DNA from 3 places in the Acetobacter aceti genome. Region 2 is predicted to be linked to each of the others. Evidence: riboswitches for the same ligand, from Rfam matches in the RefSeq annotation. Region 2 holds a riboswitch; each other region holds the start of a gene.
What was found. Region 2 has a riboswitch for cobalamin ahead of A0U92_RS03945 (TonB-dependent receptor). Riboswitches for the same ligand answer to the same signal wherever they lie in the genome.

Region 1: another riboswitch for cobalamin. It lies ahead of A0U92_RS05205 (TonB-dependent receptor plug domain-containing protein); the one in region 2 lies ahead of A0U92_RS03945 (TonB-dependent receptor).
Region 3: another riboswitch for cobalamin. It lies ahead of A0U92_RS00690 (DUF1636 family protein); the one in region 2 lies ahead of A0U92_RS03945 (TonB-dependent receptor).

What each region holds. Positions count from the first base shown of each region.
Region 1 covers NZ_CP014692.1:1,137,167-1,142,907, forward strand. Annotated here, with positions in the region: gene A0U92_RS05190 (dipeptidase) at 1-990, shown strand, start outside; gene pdxA (4-hydroxythreonine-4-phosphate dehydrogenase PdxA) at 987-1,985, shown strand; gene A0U92_RS05200 (pyridoxine 5'-phosphate synthase) at 1,982-2,713, shown strand; cobalamin riboswitch at 2,796-3,034, shown strand; gene A0U92_RS05205 (TonB-dependent receptor plug domain-containing protein) at 3,273-5,261, shown strand; gene A0U92_RS05210 (PACE efflux transporter) at 5,388-5,741, opposite strand, start outside.
Region 2 covers NZ_CP014692.1:848,313-854,053, reverse strand. Annotated here, with positions in the region: gene A0U92_RS03950 (hypothetical protein) at 1-707, opposite strand, end outside; gene A0U92_RS03945 (TonB-dependent receptor) at 1,039-3,330, opposite strand; cobalamin riboswitch at 3,375-3,589, opposite strand; gene A0U92_RS03940 (APC family permease) at 3,758-5,212, opposite strand; gene A0U92_RS03935 (phosphotransferase enzyme family protein) at 5,294-5,741, opposite strand, start outside.
Region 3 covers NZ_CP014692.1:163,280-169,020, forward strand. Annotated here, with positions in the region: gene A0U92_RS00675 (hypothetical protein) at 1-917, opposite strand, end outside; gene A0U92_RS17605 (hypothetical protein) at 1,290-1,466, opposite strand; gene A0U92_RS00680 (CbtA family protein) at 1,463-1,759, opposite strand; cobalamin riboswitch at 2,419-2,644, shown strand; gene A0U92_RS00690 (DUF1636 family protein) at 2,757-3,164, shown strand; gene cobW (cobalamin biosynthesis protein CobW) at 3,161-4,222, shown strand; gene cobN (cobaltochelatase subunit CobN) at 4,230-5,741, shown strand, end outside.

The DNA.
Region 1 (5,741 bases), 290 kb from region 2:
TTTATCGAGGCTTGCCGGGCTCTCATTGAAAGCGATGGCGAACTCCCTGTCGGCGTGACGGTCGTGATTGAAGGTGAGGAAGAGTCTGGTGGAGAAAATCTCCTGCCTTTTCTCAAGGCGCACAGTGACGAACTGAAAGCAGATCTCGCCCTGATCTGTGATACGGGCATGCTGGATGCAAAAACACCCGCCATTACAACGATGTTACGTGGAATGGTCGGAGAGGAAGTCACGATTGTCGGCGCGGACCGTGACCTGCATTCGGGCATGTTCGGTAACGCGGCCCGAAATCCGATTCAGGTGCTTTGCGATATCATTTCCGATCTCCGCGATGGCGCGACAGGCCGTGTCACTCTGGCCGGATTTTACGATGGTGTGCCCGACCTCCCTGATAGTGTGCGCGCCCAGTGGCGCGAGATCGGTCCGACGGATAGGGACAGTCTCGGCGCCGTAGGGCTTCGCTGGGCCGCCGGGGAGCAGGGGTATTCCGCACTGGAACAGACATGGTCGCGACCAAGCTGTGAAATCAACGGGATTTCGGGAGGCTACGAAGAGGACGGTTTCAAGACAGTCCTGCCATCTCGCGCCGTGGCCAAGATCTCTTTCCGGCTTGTTGGCGAGCAGAACCCTGAATCTGTCCGCGCCAGTTTTCGGGAACACGTCAGAGCGAGAGTGCCTTCCGACTGCACGGTCGAATTCAGGCCGTACGGAGGTTCCCGCGCCAGCGTGGTTCCCGCCGATATGCCGCAGCTTGCCAGCGCGTTGGCAGCGCTGACCGAGGAATGGGGAACGCAGGCTACTGTCATCGGCTGCGGCGGCTCCATCCCGGTGGTGGGCGAAGTCAAGGAAGCGCTGGGCCTCGACACGCTCCTCATCGGTTTCGGTCTGGATGATGACCGCATCCACTCTCCGAATGAGAAATACAGTCTGACATCCTTTCATAAAGGCGCCCGGTCATGGGTGCGTGTTCTGAAGGCGTTGGCGCAATGACAGGCTTGCCGCTCGCTCTTACGATGGGCGATCCTGCCGGTATTGGTCCTGAGATCACCGCTGGCGCATGGGACATCTTGCGCGGAAATGGGACAGCTTTTGCGTGGCTCGGTGATCCTGACTGTCTGCCGCCTGCTCTGCCAGTGAAAAAAATAGAAACTATTGGGGAAGCACCATCTGTTTTCAGGGATGCGCTTCCTGTTCTCCCGCTCAGGCTGTCAGCGCCTGTCAAAACCGGAGAGCCTGATCCGATCAATGGTCAGGCCGTGATCGACAGTATCGCCCAGGCCGTTGGACTTGCGAAAGCGGGTGTGGCGGGCGGCGTTGTGACCAATCCCATCAGCAAGGCCGTGTTGCGTCGTGCGGGCTTTCCGCATCCCGGTCACACGGAGTTTCTTGCCGAACTCTGCCATGTTCCTGGACGGGAAGTCATGATGCTGGCAAGCCCCATGCTGCGCGTGGTGCCGGTGACGATCCATGTCTCCCTGCGAGAGGCGCTTGATACGCTCACCGGAGACATGATTGTCGAGGCTGGTTTGACAACAGCCTATTCTTTGAAAAGGGATTTTGGAATTGCCCGGCCACGTCTTGCGGTCGCGGGACTTAACCCGCACGCGGGAGAGGACGGGATGATGGGCCGGGAAGAAATCGACATGATCATCCCGGCGATCGAACGTCTGCGTGCGGAAGGAGTGGATGTCGTCGGACCGATGCCTCCGGATACGATGTTCACCGACACCGCGCGTCAGAAATATGACGCAGCACTCTGTATGTATCACGATCAGGCATTGATCCCCATCAAGACCCTCGATATGGCGCATGGTGTGAATGTCACGCTCGGGCTGCCCGTTGTCCGTACATCCCCGGACCACGGCACAGCGTTCGATATCGCGGGAAAAGGCATTGCGGCGGCCACCAGTCTTGTTGCGGCGCTGCGTCTCGCTCATGTCTTGTCTGAAAATCGTCTGAATTATAAAGAAGGATTGCTTTCATGATCCAGCGTCAGCGTCTTGGTGTGAATATTGATCACGTCGCCACGATCCGTAATGCACGTGGGGGCACGCACCCTGACCCGGTGGAAGCGGCGTTGCTCGCCGTCAAGGCAGGTGCTGATGGTATCACCGCCCATCTCCGCGAAGACAGGCGACATATTCGTGATGAGGATCTGAACCGTCTCCGCACGACCGTGCGAGCGCCTCTTAACATGGAAATGGCGGCGACGCAGGAAATGGTAGCGCTCGCCTGCAAGCTGAAGCCACATGCGAGCTGCATCGTGCCGGAACGGCGGGAGGAAGTGACGACCGAAGGTGGTCTGGATGTTGCTGGCCAGACCGCTGGTCTGGTGCCGATGATCAGAAAACTTCGTGAAAATGGCATCAGGGTTTCTCTGTTTGTTGATCCTGACCCGGAACAGATTGCCGCCTCCGCCGCTGTGGGAGCCGTTGTGGTCGAACTCCATACAGGCGCCTATGCTCATGGCAGGGATGGAGAACTCGCCCGTCTGAAAGTGGCTGCGTCACAGGCGGCGGGGCTGGGGCTGGAAGTGCATGCCGGTCATGGTCTGAGCTTTGGCAATGTCGCGCCGGTGGCCGCCATTCCGGAAATCGTGGAACTGAACATAGGGCATTTTCTGATCGGACAGGCGATCTTCGACGGGCTTCCGGCTGTTGTGCAGGAAATGCGGCGGCTTATGGATGCGGCTCGCGCTGCTCCGGCTGCCTGAGGGCTTTCGATGTTGTGGTGTTGACGCAACAGTCTGTGACACGGCTACACAGATATGATTGACTCGCTGTGACCGCTCTATAAATCATTTCTTTCATGATGGTTCCCATACGGCGCGTACAGGTCGCGTCCGAGGGATGAAAAGGGAACCGGGTGAGGTGGCTGCGTGGCCGCCAAGGCCCGGGCTGCCCCCGCAACTGTAAGCGGTTGGGATAGCTGTCCGGCGTAAAGTCGGCTCACTGGAGCATTTTTCTCCGGGAAGGGAAGGGCTGTCTCTCCAAAAACCGCGAGCCAGGAGACCTGCCATCATACCGGATGTTGTGGACGAGACGTGTCGGACGGGGTGATCTGGCAGGTTGGAACGGTTGTGTGAAACATGACCTCCTTTTGCTCGTGGCAACGCAGACAACCACGAGCTGATCGTAATGCCCTTTCGCGCGCTCCTTTTGACCGGTGCTTCATTTTTCTCGGCACTTCTTGCAACGACTGCCCCGGCTCATGCCTCTGCGACTGAGAGCGGAAAGACGGTGGCGGCCCATCCAGCAGTCAGGAATACTGACATGCCCGGTATCCGCTCCATGCTCTCTGAGCATACTGACTCCTGGCCCGAATCCATCACGGTCAGCGCCGCCCGTCGTCCGATCAAGGCTGACGAGATCGGCACGGCCATGACGATCATCACCGAACAGCAGATTCAGACGCAGCAACGGCGGTCCCTGTCAGATATTCTGGAAAGACAACCGGGCCTGAACGTGGTGCAGACCGGTGGAATGGGCGGCCTGACAGCCATCTTCATGCGCGGAAGCAATGCCAACGAGGTGAAGGTTCGTCTCGACGGCATGGATATGAACGACGGAAGCAATGCCACCGGCGCGTTCGATCCGGCGCAGTTCATGACGGACGGACTGGGACGGATCGAGATTCTTCGAGGCCCGCAGAGCGGCCTTTACGGCGCGGACGCCATGGCAGGCGTGATCGATATGACCACGGCGAAAGGGCAGGGACGTGTGAAGGCTTTCGCGCGCATGGAAGGTGGGTCTTACGGGACCTTCAATCAGGTGCTGGGTGCGCGGGGCAGCCTTGACCGTTTCCACTATAATGTCGAACTGTCGCACTACAGACAGGTCGGGTTCCACAGCATTCCCCGTTATATCGAACGGTATGCCAGCATCTTTTCCAATGTGACGAAAGAGCAGCGCGATCGGGGCAATACCTACGACAATCGCAGCGCGAATGTCCGTATGGACTACGATGTGACGGATAATTTTGATCTCGGTCTTACATCGCGTCTTATGCAGAGTAATTACCGTTCGTATGGTTCTTACGATATGCTGGATGAAGTCTACGGGGACGCCCAGCATGAACGCGAGCGGACGATCCAGAATGAGGCCGTTGTCCGTGGGACGGCGCATCTGCGATCCTGGGATGGCCTGTTCGATCAGGTGATCGGGCTGGGTTACATGACCAACTGGCGGAACTTCACCTATACCGGCACAGGTTCTGATGGAGGCGCGCGTCTCTATGATCCGAACTACTATCGTTCTTCACGTCTGAAGATTGACTGGCACGGTACGCTGGATCTCAAGAAATACGGTTCGTTTCTTGTGGGCGCCGAGCATTTCCACGAGACCTATTACGGTAACCAGAGCGACGGGACGGGAACGAATGACGCGCCTTACAGCGCCCGCGCCACCATGGATACGACAGCAGGCTACGGTCAGTATCAGGGAAACTGGAATCGGATTCTTTATGGTGCAGCCAATGTCCGTTATGATTCCAATTCCCGCTACGGACATTATGTGACATGGCGCGTGGCGCCTGCCATCCATATTCCCGGCACAGGAACCATCATCAAGGCCAGTGCGGGCAGCGGCTTTCACGGTCCGTCGCTCTATCAGCTTTTTGGAAAGCTGAATGGTAGCTACTACAATTATCAGGGAAATCAGAATCTAAGGGCCGAACGCCTGATCGGTTACGATGTGACTGTCGAGCAGAAACTGGCTCATGACCGGGTGCATTTTGGCGCGACATGGTATGAAAATCATGTCCGTAATCTGATTCAGTCAACGGCGACTTATTCCGCCTATACGTCAACATATTCTTACGCCAATGTGGATCGTGCCCGCATGTTCGGTGTCGAGGCGTTCCTGAACTGGAAAGCTCTCGATAATCTTGAGTTCAACCTCAACTACACCTGGACTCACGCGCGCGACACGACGGATGATCAGCCACTTCAGCGTCGCCCGCAGCATAAGTTCAATTTCAACACGACATGGAAGCCGGTCAAGGATCTCACCTTGTCTGGTAATATTCTTTATGTCAGTGGCTGGCGGGATTATCCGGTCTACGCGGCGAACGGCAGCTATTGTGTAATCTGTGCCAAAGGGCATGGCTATTTCACCATTGATCTGGCTGCCAGCTATCAGATCAACCGCTTCCTGACGGTTTTTGCTCGTGCCGACAACCTTCTGAACCGGCAGTTTGAAAATCCTGTTGGATATCTACAGCAGGGCCGGGCTGGTTATGGTGGCTTTACCCTGAGTTACTGAGGCGCGTTTTGCTGCAAATGGTGTGAGGCCGTGAAAGAGGCTGCCCGCAACGCGGGCAGCAGGCCGAGAAAGGACAATATGGAATTGTTTGTTTTGTATCACCTGTGTTTCCGGAAATCAGCCAGGTTACTCTGCCGGCATAACTGAAGTCGGTCGTGTGGTGGTATGCCCAACAGGAAATATCGAATCATAAGCCATATTAAATGCAAACGCATAAACCAGATAAAAGAGCGCGATCGACATGCTGAGCGAGAAGGCAAGCGTGATTGAGACGCCAAGATAAAGCGCAATCGCTGGAAGCAGGACAATCTGCAGTCCAGCCTCAAACAGCACTGTATGCAGAAGCCTTACAGTGATGGTTTTACTGGTTGCCCCCCTGAGGCGAAGCATGGCGTGGTCGAAAAGCAGATTATAGAGGTAATTCCACAGCATTGCGGTGAGAGCGCTGCCAATGCCGATCGCCCCCATGTCTGAAGCCTG
Region 2 (5,741 bases):
TTCTGCTCCCATGACCGTTTCGCCGCAACGTCCAGCAATATCCCGACAATATCACTGCCCGTAACATATCCGGAAAGGCGGTCCTGCCATAAGGACGGTTTTTGCCCCTGAAAAAGACCGGCGGGATTCATTGTCAGAAATCCGCTGGTGATCCACGCAAGCGCCATCAGGCCAGACACGGTTCCACAGATATGATGAAACAGGTGCCAGCCCCGATAGACGGAAAATGGCCATACCTTCTTCAGTCGCAGAAAACCGACAGACAGTCCGGTTATGGTGAGGAAAACACCTGATCCTGACAATATGATAACGACATCGTGCCACAGCGCAGGATGTCGACGAAGTATTGCCGGATAAATCCAGTGTGGGATCGCCCCGAACCATGCCCAGCGCCGCGTCGTTTTATCGGTCGCCTGCCCGACGTCGCCTGTCACACGCGAGACGTAGACCTGATTTCCGCCAGCATCATTGGCATGAAATCTGTAAAACCCTTCAGACCTGTCACGGCTGTTCAAAATCCACTGATCGTCGGTTGTCAGCTTGTCGAAAATGACATGATCGGAAACATGCCTTGCCTGAAGATATGACCGGGCACTGGCAGCCGTGATTTCGGCAGAGAGGAACCCTTCTTTCCCGCTGGCAAGATTGAGGACCTGAGCACCTCCCTGTTCCGCCTGAAGGACGAGAACAGGAATTTCTCCTACCATCGTCAATCGAGCGTGACTGAAACGTCTTCCAGCATCAACAATATTTCTGATTCTGGAAAAATTTTCGGGGAATTTCAGCAATGGATGGACATGAGCCAAAGCTGTTGCTGATGGCTGAGGCCAGGGACGCCACAGCATAACGATACCCGACGCACACCATGACGCCATCAGGAGACAGAGGCAGATTCCCATCCACCGATGGATCAGAAAAAGTTTTCGGATGAGATATTTTTTTGTAAACATCATTGTTCCGAAAAGAGAGTTCCACGGGCTGCCCGATGAAAGCAACCCGATGGGAAACTCTCAATCTTCTGTAAACACAGGCAGATGCTCAGAAGCCGGCCTGCATGCTGATGGAAAAGGAACGCGGCGCCCCAAGCAGAACCTGTCCGGAATATCCCGTATCGGCCCACTGAACGAAATGCTTGTTACCGATATTGTCGATACGACCATACAGGGTGATGCCTTTGTAGGCGTGCCACGCTGCGAAAACATTGACCAGAGCATAATCTTTCATGGTCAGCGTGTTGGCGTAGTCTCCTTTTCGGGCTGAAACATACCGCATGCCAGCGCCAAGATCGAGCGGCAGCCCCCGGACACGCGACCAGATCCCCCAGAGGTTGGCGGTCACAGCCGGTACATTGGGAACCTGATTGCCGGAAGCGTCCACTGTCGCACTCGGATGGAAAGAACCGTAGCGGGACCATGTGTAGGCGACATTCCCGTTAAAGCTGAAATGCCGGTTGAGAATGAGATCCCCCTGCCATTCCACGCCGCGAGACTTCTGCACGCCGGCAGTCGCGACGGTATCCGGTCCGGTCGTGACAAGAATACGCGTGCGGCGAATGTCATACAAAGCCAGTGTCGTGGTGAAGCGCCCGTCCAGCGCGGAGGCTTTCACACCGATTTCACCCTGTCGCGCATGGCTGAGACGCGAGAACTGACCACGGTTGGCCGTGAAAAGATTGGAACCCGGCGGGTCTTCCCCTGTCGTGTAAACCCCATAAACGCTGATGTTTTTTGTAATATCGTAAACGGGACCAATCCTGAAATTATCCGGATTATAGTGACCGCGGAAACTGGTGCTGGCGTTGAAACTGCCATCCTGCCTGTAGTTCTGCCGATTGAGCGACAACCAGTCATACCGGAAACCGCCAACGAGCCTCAGCGTCTCACGAATTGTCAGGACATCTTCCAGAAACAGTCCGGCCTGTACCATTGTCGTGGGTGATTTATTGAACGGATATTCGCCTGCGAACGATCCCAGCGCCGTCTGCTCCGGGCCTGCCAGAGAAACGCTGTCAGCATAGGTGGCGTCAGGAAAACCACGATTGCGGATAAAGCGGAGATAGTAAGCATCTCCTCCCAGAATAAATCGATTTTTCATGCCAGAAACAGAAGAATCAAAACTGGCGTAAAGACTGCTGCCCACCTGATGCTGATTTTGGAAAACGTAGAAACGGTCGCGTGCAATTCGTCCTTGTCCGATGGCGTTCCCAGAGGCGTCAACCCTGCCTGCATCCACCATATAACTCAGACTCTCGGCGTTATTCCAGCGCCTTTTGGAATAGATGAAATAACTGCTGCCATGCAGTGAAATCGACGGCGTAGCCTGCCAGTCAAGATGGAGGGTGGGCGTCGCATTGACCGACCCGGCCTCGGCGTTGCGGACATTATAATACTTCCACATTTCTTTACGGGTAATGCCGAGCCCCCTGGTGGAATTTACCAGTCCACCAACACGTCCCCCGGTCTGTCCAATATCGACCAGAGGCGTGCCGTAATAGGTGGAAAGCCGATCCGTGAGATAGTCCATGCCCAGCCGGGCAGTGAATTTTGAAGTCGGCTTCCACAGCAGGGTTGTCGTGAAATCATTGGAATGAGGATCAGCGCCCTTCACAAATCCATCCGAAGATGTGCGGCTGAAATCCGCCCGGATGGCCAGTGTGTTCGTGATCGGCAGGGACCCTCCGACGCCGGCATTCCATGTATTGAAACTTCCATAGGAAAGAAGTGCGTTTGCATGAGGCGCGTCAAAAGTTGGATTACGTGTCCGCATATCCACTGTTCCGCCAACAGCTCCCTGTCCATACAGAACGGATGATGGACCTTTGAGGATCTGAACACTTTCCAGATTGAACGCGTTCTGCGGCCGGTTCACCATGGTTGTAGGACCGAAATAGGTTCCATCCCGCAGGATCTGCACCTGATTACCGGTAAAACCACGCATCATGAACTGGGCAGGACTGCCCGGCCCGCCGCCCGACGATACGCCGGGAGCACTATCACCGGCATCTTCCGCCTGAGCATAACCGCGCTGCATCATGACATCATGTTCGATCACATTGATGGTGGCGGGAGAGTGCTGGATGGAAAGGCCAAGCTTGCCACCGATAGCGGTCGTCTGCCGCAACTGGGGCTGCCTGCCCTGGATTTTGATATTTTCAGCGTGTCCGGCGGGCACAGCTTTATGAGGCGGGGACTGTATCTTTCCCGACCGCTCCGCCGTTGCGGCATGAGCGGTGAAGAGACAGGTCAGGCTGACGGCCATGAAACCAATGTGGCGTGATACGGGATGCACGGTGATGCTCCGACAGAACGTCACCACAGCGGAGACCAGCATTACGTTGGCCTCGCCCCTGAAACCCCCCGTTCAGCGGCCCTGTCCGTGACTCCGTTGCCGTGGCAGGTCTCCTAGCTTACCGGTCATCGATCTGACGAAAAACCTTCCCGGACCGCCTCGCGACAGTATCCAGTGGTGTTCAGACAATCGTCAGCCTCGCGGCATACAGTTGCGGGGACAGCACCGGCCTGACACCGGTTTCCCTCTTAGCCACCACAGCAGACAAGCGACATGGCGGACCACAAGCAATCAGGATGTGATACTGCCGCTCACAATTCTGTCAACGTCCGGAAGCGGCTCTGATGCAGGGAATGGCGTGGCGAAAACATATGTCATTATTGTCTTCATGAAGTCCTGATCATGGTGAGCAATGGTTCCAGAGCCCACCATGATCAGGATGATGCCTTGTCCAATCAGCGGCAGACGGTCAGGCCAGTTCCCTCAGCGCCTCAAACCGGCGGGGATATCTGCTCTTCATGTGACTGGCGAGACCATACCCGCCGATAAAGGTTACGATCACCAGAAAACCGATACCCCACGCAGCGATGGAGGCGTTATCCCCACCGATCAGGGCAGGAAGGTTGGCAACCGCAATCCACAGGCATGCCAGAAGACCAATAAGTCCTCCGATGGGCGCAATCAATGTATGCCAGACATTTCCAAGCCCCTTGCTGCGGACATTGAAGAACACAAGAACCGATATGCAGGTCAGGGACAGGATGACCATGTAACCCAGCGTTCCGGCTGTCGCGCCCCACGCATAGATCTGTGTCACCGGGTCAAGACCGAGAATCAGCAGGATGAGCAATCCGCCGAAAGAGGTGCAGGACTGCACAAGGGAAGAAACGTGGGGAGAGGAATGATCTGCGTGCACATTGGAAATACCGGCAGGCAGCACGCCGTAACGGGACATGATGTACTGGTATCGCACCACGACGTTGTGCAGGGCGAGAATGCAGGCAAAAAGGCTCGTTATAAGCAGAACATTGACGATATCCTCGCTGACCTGCCCCATATAGGAACGGATCAGCAGCAGATACATGTCGCCGGTATGCTCATTGGCCATGGGAACGACTGAATCCAGTCCGAAACCGGCGACCTCGCACCACATTGAAATGACGTAGAAAAGACCCACGCCAAATACCGCCGCGTAAGTGGCACGGGGAATGGTCACATCGGGATTGCGGGCTTCCTCCCGAAAGATCACGGTCGATTCAAAACCGATGAAGCAGTAGATGGCGAACATGATGCCAAGACCGGGTGAACCGGACAGCGCGGCATGAGCCGTAAAAGGCTCGACCGACAGGGACGAAACACCCTTTGTCGCCACGATAACGAGATCGGCCAACAGAACGACGCCCACTTCCAGAACCAGCGCAATACCGAGAAACCGTGAACTCATCTCGATATGTCGGTATCCCAGAAAACCCGCGATCGCGACGACGGCTATGGACAGGAGCCACCACGGAACGGAAAATCCAAGTGCATTATGCAGAAGTTCGCTTAATGTGTAGCCGATATAGGCTTCCAGGGCGATCACGATGAAGCTGTAGGACGCTGCCGCCATCGTGGCGGACGCAAGGCCGATCTGCCTTCCAAGTCCCTTCTGGATATAGGCGTAGAATGCTCCCGCGTTCGCCACGTAACGCGACATGAAAATGAAGCCCGCGGTGAACAGATACATGATGAACGTCGCGATGGCGGCATCCAGAGGGGCTGCAATCCCGTTACCCATGGCGATGATCAGCGGGCTGTTAGCCGCCATGACGGTCAGGGGCGCTGCGGCTGCAACCACCATCATGACAATGGACGCAACACCGAGATTTCCTTGCAGGCTGGAGCCGGCATTCGCTGGCGGCGGGGATGTTGAAGTGTTTTTCATCACGGTCAGCCTCTGTGAAAACAGGAAACGATGATATTTTTCATTGCTTTATCGAAACAATATAAACCCGCGAAAACAGCCTCAGGCTTCTTCCGTGACGCGTGTCAGACCGGGCAGAAACGTGCCATCAAGATACCCTCGCGCCATGGTCAGAGACTCTTCAAGAAACCCAGACTCCAGCGCGCGCGCCTCAGCGGAGTGCTGATGCGTGGTGAACCATCCGACCATCAGCAGACGGCGCAGCATCAGCAGGGTCGGGATAATCTGGACATCCTCTTCAGAGAGTGGCCGTATCTGCCTGTAACCTTTAAGCCAGGCACCGGCGATGGCGGCGATGTCCCTGCTGCATTCCATGAACGTGCAGGCGCAGGCAAATTCGTACATGTGCCAGCCAAAACCGCAATCATCGAAATCGATGATGCTGGTCTGCCCCCCGCTATGCAGGATGTTGGTCAGCCGCATATCGCCATGCAGCAACCCCCAGCGGTTACCCGGACGGCCATAACGCTCCAGTTCGGCGCGCACCATG
Region 3 (5,741 bases), 690 kb from region 2:
AAGATGCCGGTATTATTGGCCGCACTGATGAAAGTCAGCGCGCCACTGCCTTTCTGGGTGACTGACTGCGACCCTGTGCCACCATTGATCCTGGAGCCTGCGCCCCACACATCAAGGATGAGTTTTGCTGCTGAGTCCATGTTGCCGAAAGAGGCTGAAACAGACTGACCCTGAATATGGTTTGTACCCTGAATTGAACCGGTAACGTAAAAAGTGCCGTAACCACCTGATGTGAAGTCACCATTGGCATCTGTAGACCAGTTTACCTGAGAATTTTTTAATGCCCCGACCGCAGTGCCAGTACCATCCGTCGTCAGAGTGCTGTCGGTCAGGGTGATCACAGAACTGTTGCGGCCCAGAGTAACGGTGGACTCAGAAATTACATTCGCGATCGTTTTCAGTCCAGCATTGATTGTTCCATTGCTGAATGTGTCGAAGACTGAGTCTGAACCAGTCACAATGGAACTGTCAGTGCATTTTAAAAACTGAGATTTGGCGCCGGACACAATAGTGGCATTATCGGCGCCAATAAAGCTGGAGTATGCCCCTGTATGGAGAGTGCCATTGACATTGATAAATGTGTCACCGACAGAGTGGGCTGCGTTTACCGTCCCTGCAAAATTTAAAATAGTATTGGCGTTGCCAGTAATTGTCAGATTGCTGTTGCTTGTGGAAAAAGCGTAGCTAACGGTGCTGTTGGTTCCGCTGACAGTTACGTTGATATCGCCAAAAATATAGGCTGTATTGCGAAACCAGACAGTCAGGTCAGTCGTCGTGCTGCCGGGATTCTGGACAATGTAAGCCTGTCCTGATGTGAGGTAGGCTGATGAATTATTCCCACCCAGCACAAGCGTCTGATAAGTGTTACCTGAAGAGTTCGAGACCATTAAAAACCTCGCAATTTGATTTTTGTTCACTTTTTGAATTGCATGTCATGCTTCGTTATAAAGAAACAAAAAGGTAAATAATAAAACAAAATTATAAAAATAAATGTTTACGTTAAATGTTTTATAACCAATGAATAAATTTATGGATTTAAATATAATTTTTGAAAATAATATGATATTTTTTATCATTTTCTGTAAAAATATTCATGAATAAGAAAGTGTGTTAATTGGAAATCTTTAAAATTGCTAATATCAGAGAATGAAATTTCTGAAAAAGATTGGGACTTTGTGTTGTATGAACTGTGACTTTGTCATGAGAAGTTTTTGATGATCCATCAGAAGCTGCCATTCGGATTTTGTACGCAGGTTTTTACGGTAATTTGTCTGCCATAGTTCCAAAGATCATTCCAATTGCTGACCATAGGATGACTGAGTGCCTATAGCAGCTTCTCTGATCTGAAACGCCCCAAAGCCATCGCAGGGAGATTCGATAGTATTTTGCTGATGTCGGGCAGAATCAACTGCAACATAAACAAAAATCCTATGAAGAAAATTCCTGCACTGCTCGATCTGTTTCATGTTTCAGATCTTTTGACGAGTAGCCTGGCTGTCAGAATTGAAATTACGGTACAGCAGGCAGACAACAGGATCGTCTCGAAATAGACATCGGTAAGCAGGCTGATTGTTTCTGGATTGCCGACGGCAGGTGGGTTGGGTGGACGCTTCAGATCTGGTGGCAGTGCCATGATGATGAAACAGGCAATGGCAATGAGCAGGGTGTCGGCACGGGGAGAGGGATGCCCAATCCAAATCCGTCCATAAACCACGGTGAAAGCGAGTGAGAACGGGCCTCCATAAGCTGTGCCAGGCATGACGAACCCGTGCATGGGCTTGAAATGGCCCGACTGACCATCTCAGGCTCTGGAGGCATTCAGATCAACGCATCCCGCGACTGTTAAAATATGAGAGCGTGCACAATCTCAGGCTTTCCGAACGGATGGACAGGCAGGAAGCGAGATCCACGCTTGGACTCCGGGGTCAGGCGTCATTCGGCCATTGAAATTTAATGGCAGAGCAAGCTGGCAAAGTGGCGGGCATCACGCGTGAATGCGTGAACCCTATTGCCAGAAAACGGGAGGTCCTTTCCTGTTCGGCCTCGGCGACGCAGAGTAGCGCAACATTAAGTGGTAGTCCGAAAATCGCCCCAAGATGCAATGGCACGAAACAGAATGGTCTTCGGGCGGATATGGATGACGGAATGGAGCAAACCACGGACTGGCTTATGATGACTTCGCCGGGGAAAAATCTGTTCCGCGTTCAACTGAGAGGCAGGATCTGCCTTCCCTCGCTTCGGAAAGGAATATTACAGGGATGCGACCGTGTCGGGTTTTCACCGGCATTCAGGCAGAATATTTTTCAGGCCTTCATGACACAGCCGAGTCAGCCGGAAAGCATGTTCGGCAGAGGTTCCTGTATCATTGGATGAAATTCTGAACAGAGAGAAAGCTGCTTTGACAGCCCCCTACACCACCGATAGACAGGTGGTGATGGTGTTCCGCAAGGAACTGAAAAGGGAAGCCGGTGCGGTCATGCATCAAATCCGGCGCTGCCCCCGCAACTGTAGACGGTTTGTGACACCTCTTCTTTCTCCCGTCATGGGGAGAACGCCACTGGAAGTTTCCGGGAAGGCGGCGAGGTTGTCCGGGACATATGTCCCGACCGTGAGCCAGGAGACCTGCCGTCATGAATAAGGAATGTCATGGACCGGCGGGGTGCCCGGATCATGAGGGCCTGCGTCCGTCGTATGCCCCCTCCCGGTGGAGGCCTCGCTGACCGCACCCTGTTTTTGCAAGGACGCAAGGACAGGACATGAATGATCTGCCTGCCAGAACGCCCGAAGAGTCACAGGTGGAACGCCCTGCTCTTCATATCTGTGTGACATGCCTCCGTCCTGACCCGGACGGCGTGCCGCTTGGGCGCACCCTTTATGAGACATTATGCGACAGGGCCGACGCGGGGCACGTGATCCTGCAGCCGGTCCTGTGTCTGGCCGCCTGTGGCAGTGGCTGCACGGCGACCATCTCCATGCCAGGAAAATGGGCCTGGCTGCTTGGCCATCTTGATCCCGCAAAAGCCGATGATCTGCTGACCTACGCAGGCCTTTATGCGGCGTCGAAAACCGGCGCAGTCATGCCGTCCAAACGTCCTTCCTCCCTGAACGACATGATTCTGGGCCGTTTTCCAGCCCTGCTTCCCACATCACAGGAGCCGACATGAATTCCATAGCCCCAACGTCCACACCTGCCATCGGTGTAAAGATTCCTGTCACCGTGATCACCGGTTTTCTGGGAGCAGGCAAGACCACTCTGCTGCGGAATCTCCTTTCGCAGGCGCACGGACGGCGGATCGCCGTCGTGGTCAATGAATTCGGTTCGTTGGGGATCGATGGCGAAACCCTGCGCTCCTGCGGCATTGAAGGTTGCCCGGATGAGGACATTGTCGAACTCACCAATGGCTGCCTGTGCTGCACCGTTGCGGACGATTTCCTGCCGACCATGCGCGCGCTGATCGATCGCCCGCAGCCGCCTGAGCACATCGTCATCGAAACATCGGGTCTCGCCCTGCCGAAGCCACTGCTCAAGGCGTTCGGCTGGCCGGATATCCGCACACGAATGACTGTGGACGGCGTCATCACGCTGGTCGACACACCAGCCGTCGCGGCGGGGCGTTTTGCTGATGACCCGGAGGCGATTGCCGCCCAGCAGGCAGCTGACCCTTCTCTCGATCACGACAATCCGCTGGCGGAAGTGTTTGAGGATCAGCTCCTCTCTGCCGATCTGGTGGTGCTGAACAAGACAGATCTGCTGGACGAGGCAGAACTGGAAGCCGTGGAAGCGGAGATCACCGCGCTGTTGCCACTTAAGCGGGTGATGCTGCGTGCCGTGGAGGGCAGGCTTGATCCGGCCGTGCTGCTTGGACTTGAAGCCGGTGCGGAAGATGATCTCACGGCGCGCCCGTCTCATCATGATGGTGCGGACGAGCATGAGCATGATGATTTCGACTCGTTTGTCGTCGCCGTCCCCGAGCAGATCAGCGCGGATGCCTTTGTGAAGCGTCTGACGGAAGTGGCGGTCCAGTTCGATATCCTGCGTCTCAAGGGTTTTGCTGCCGTAAAAGGTAAGGCGATGCGACTGGCGGTGCAGGGTGTGGGAGGGCGGATGCGCTACGTCTTCGACAAGCCGCTGACCGGCGACGACCGTACGGGGCGCCTCGTCGTCATTGGCCAGAAAGGGCTGGATTGTCAGGCCATCGAAGCGACCTTGCAGGCGGTCTGAATTTCTCATGCACCTGCTTGTCCGGGATCAGCAGTCGATTGACGAACAGGACGTGGCCGAAGATCTCGACCACGCACCTGCCGATGTCATCGTTCTGTCGTTCACGGACAGCGATCTGCTCTCCCTTGAGCGGGCCTATGACAGAATGGCGGAGCCGGGCTTTTCGCTCCGGCTGGTGAATCTTGGCCGGCTGCGTCATCCCATGTCGATTGATCTGTATATCGAACAGACCGTTGCGCATGCGCGATGCGTGGTTATCCGTCTTCTGGGTGGCGTGGATTACTGGCGGTATGGCGTCGAGGAAGTGGCGTCCTGCTGCCGCGCGCAGGATATTCCGCTTGCCTTGCTGCCCGGTGACGACCGGGAGGATGTCCGGCTGGCGGCATGGTCAACGGCAGAAGATGGAATCTGCCAGCGGCTGGCCGGTTTTCTGAAGGAGAGCGGCCCACGCAATATCCATGAAGCCCTGCAACTCATGCGTCATGCCGCAGGGTTGGGTGAAGATGACGGCGCATTGCCGGAGGGTCTTCCTGCTGTCGGTATTTACCGGCAGGCCGGGCATGGTCTTCCATTACGTGCCACACTGGTTTTCTATCGCGCACATCTGCTCTCGGGTGATACGGCCGCCATCGATGTGCTGGCTGACACGCTGGAACAGCACGGCATGGCGACTGAAGTGGTGTTCGTCTCTTCGTTGAAACAGACGGAAGTCGCGCAGTGGATCGAGCACCGGCTGCTCGTGACAGCCCCCGATATCGTGCTCAACGCGACGGTTTTCGCTGTCCGGGGAGAGGGAATGGCGGCGTCCCCCCTTGAAGCGGCTGGCGTGACGATCCTGCAACTCGTGCAGCCCGCTTCTACGGAGCGGGCATGGCGGGAGAGTTTTCGTGGTCTGGGTCAGTCCGATCTGGCCATGCAGGTCGTGCTGCCCGAGCTGGACGGTCGCATAGCGACAGTGCCTGTTTCCTTCAAGGAGGAAGCGGCTGCCGGTCATCCGGCGCGTCGAAAAGCATGGCGTTCTGGAATCGACGCAGTGGTGCGGCAGGCATCGGGATGGGCGCGTCTTGGACATATCGCCGCAGTTGATCGGAAACTGGCAATCATCCTGTCCGATTATCCCGGCGCAAGTGACGAAGGAGGTTCTGCGCAGGTCGCGCATGCTGTCGGGCTCGACAGCTTTGCAAGTCTGTCCTCCATTCTGGAGATGCTGCGAGATGCTGGTTACAGTTGTGGCGAGCGTGCAGATACTGAAGTCGCCACGCTTGTCCCGGTTCTGACGGAAGGCTCCGGGCATACGGTCTGGTCTCTCGCTGACTATAAAAATTGTTTTGATGAACTGCCTGAAACTTTCCGTGTGTCGGTCATGGCCGTATGGGGCGCGCCGGAAGACGATCCTTCATTGCGGGATGGCCTGTTTTGTTTCCGCTTTTGTCGTCCAGGTAATATCGTCATTGCCGTCCAGCCGGATCGTGGTCGCCATGCCGATCGGCAAACGCAGTATCATGATCCGGATATGCCG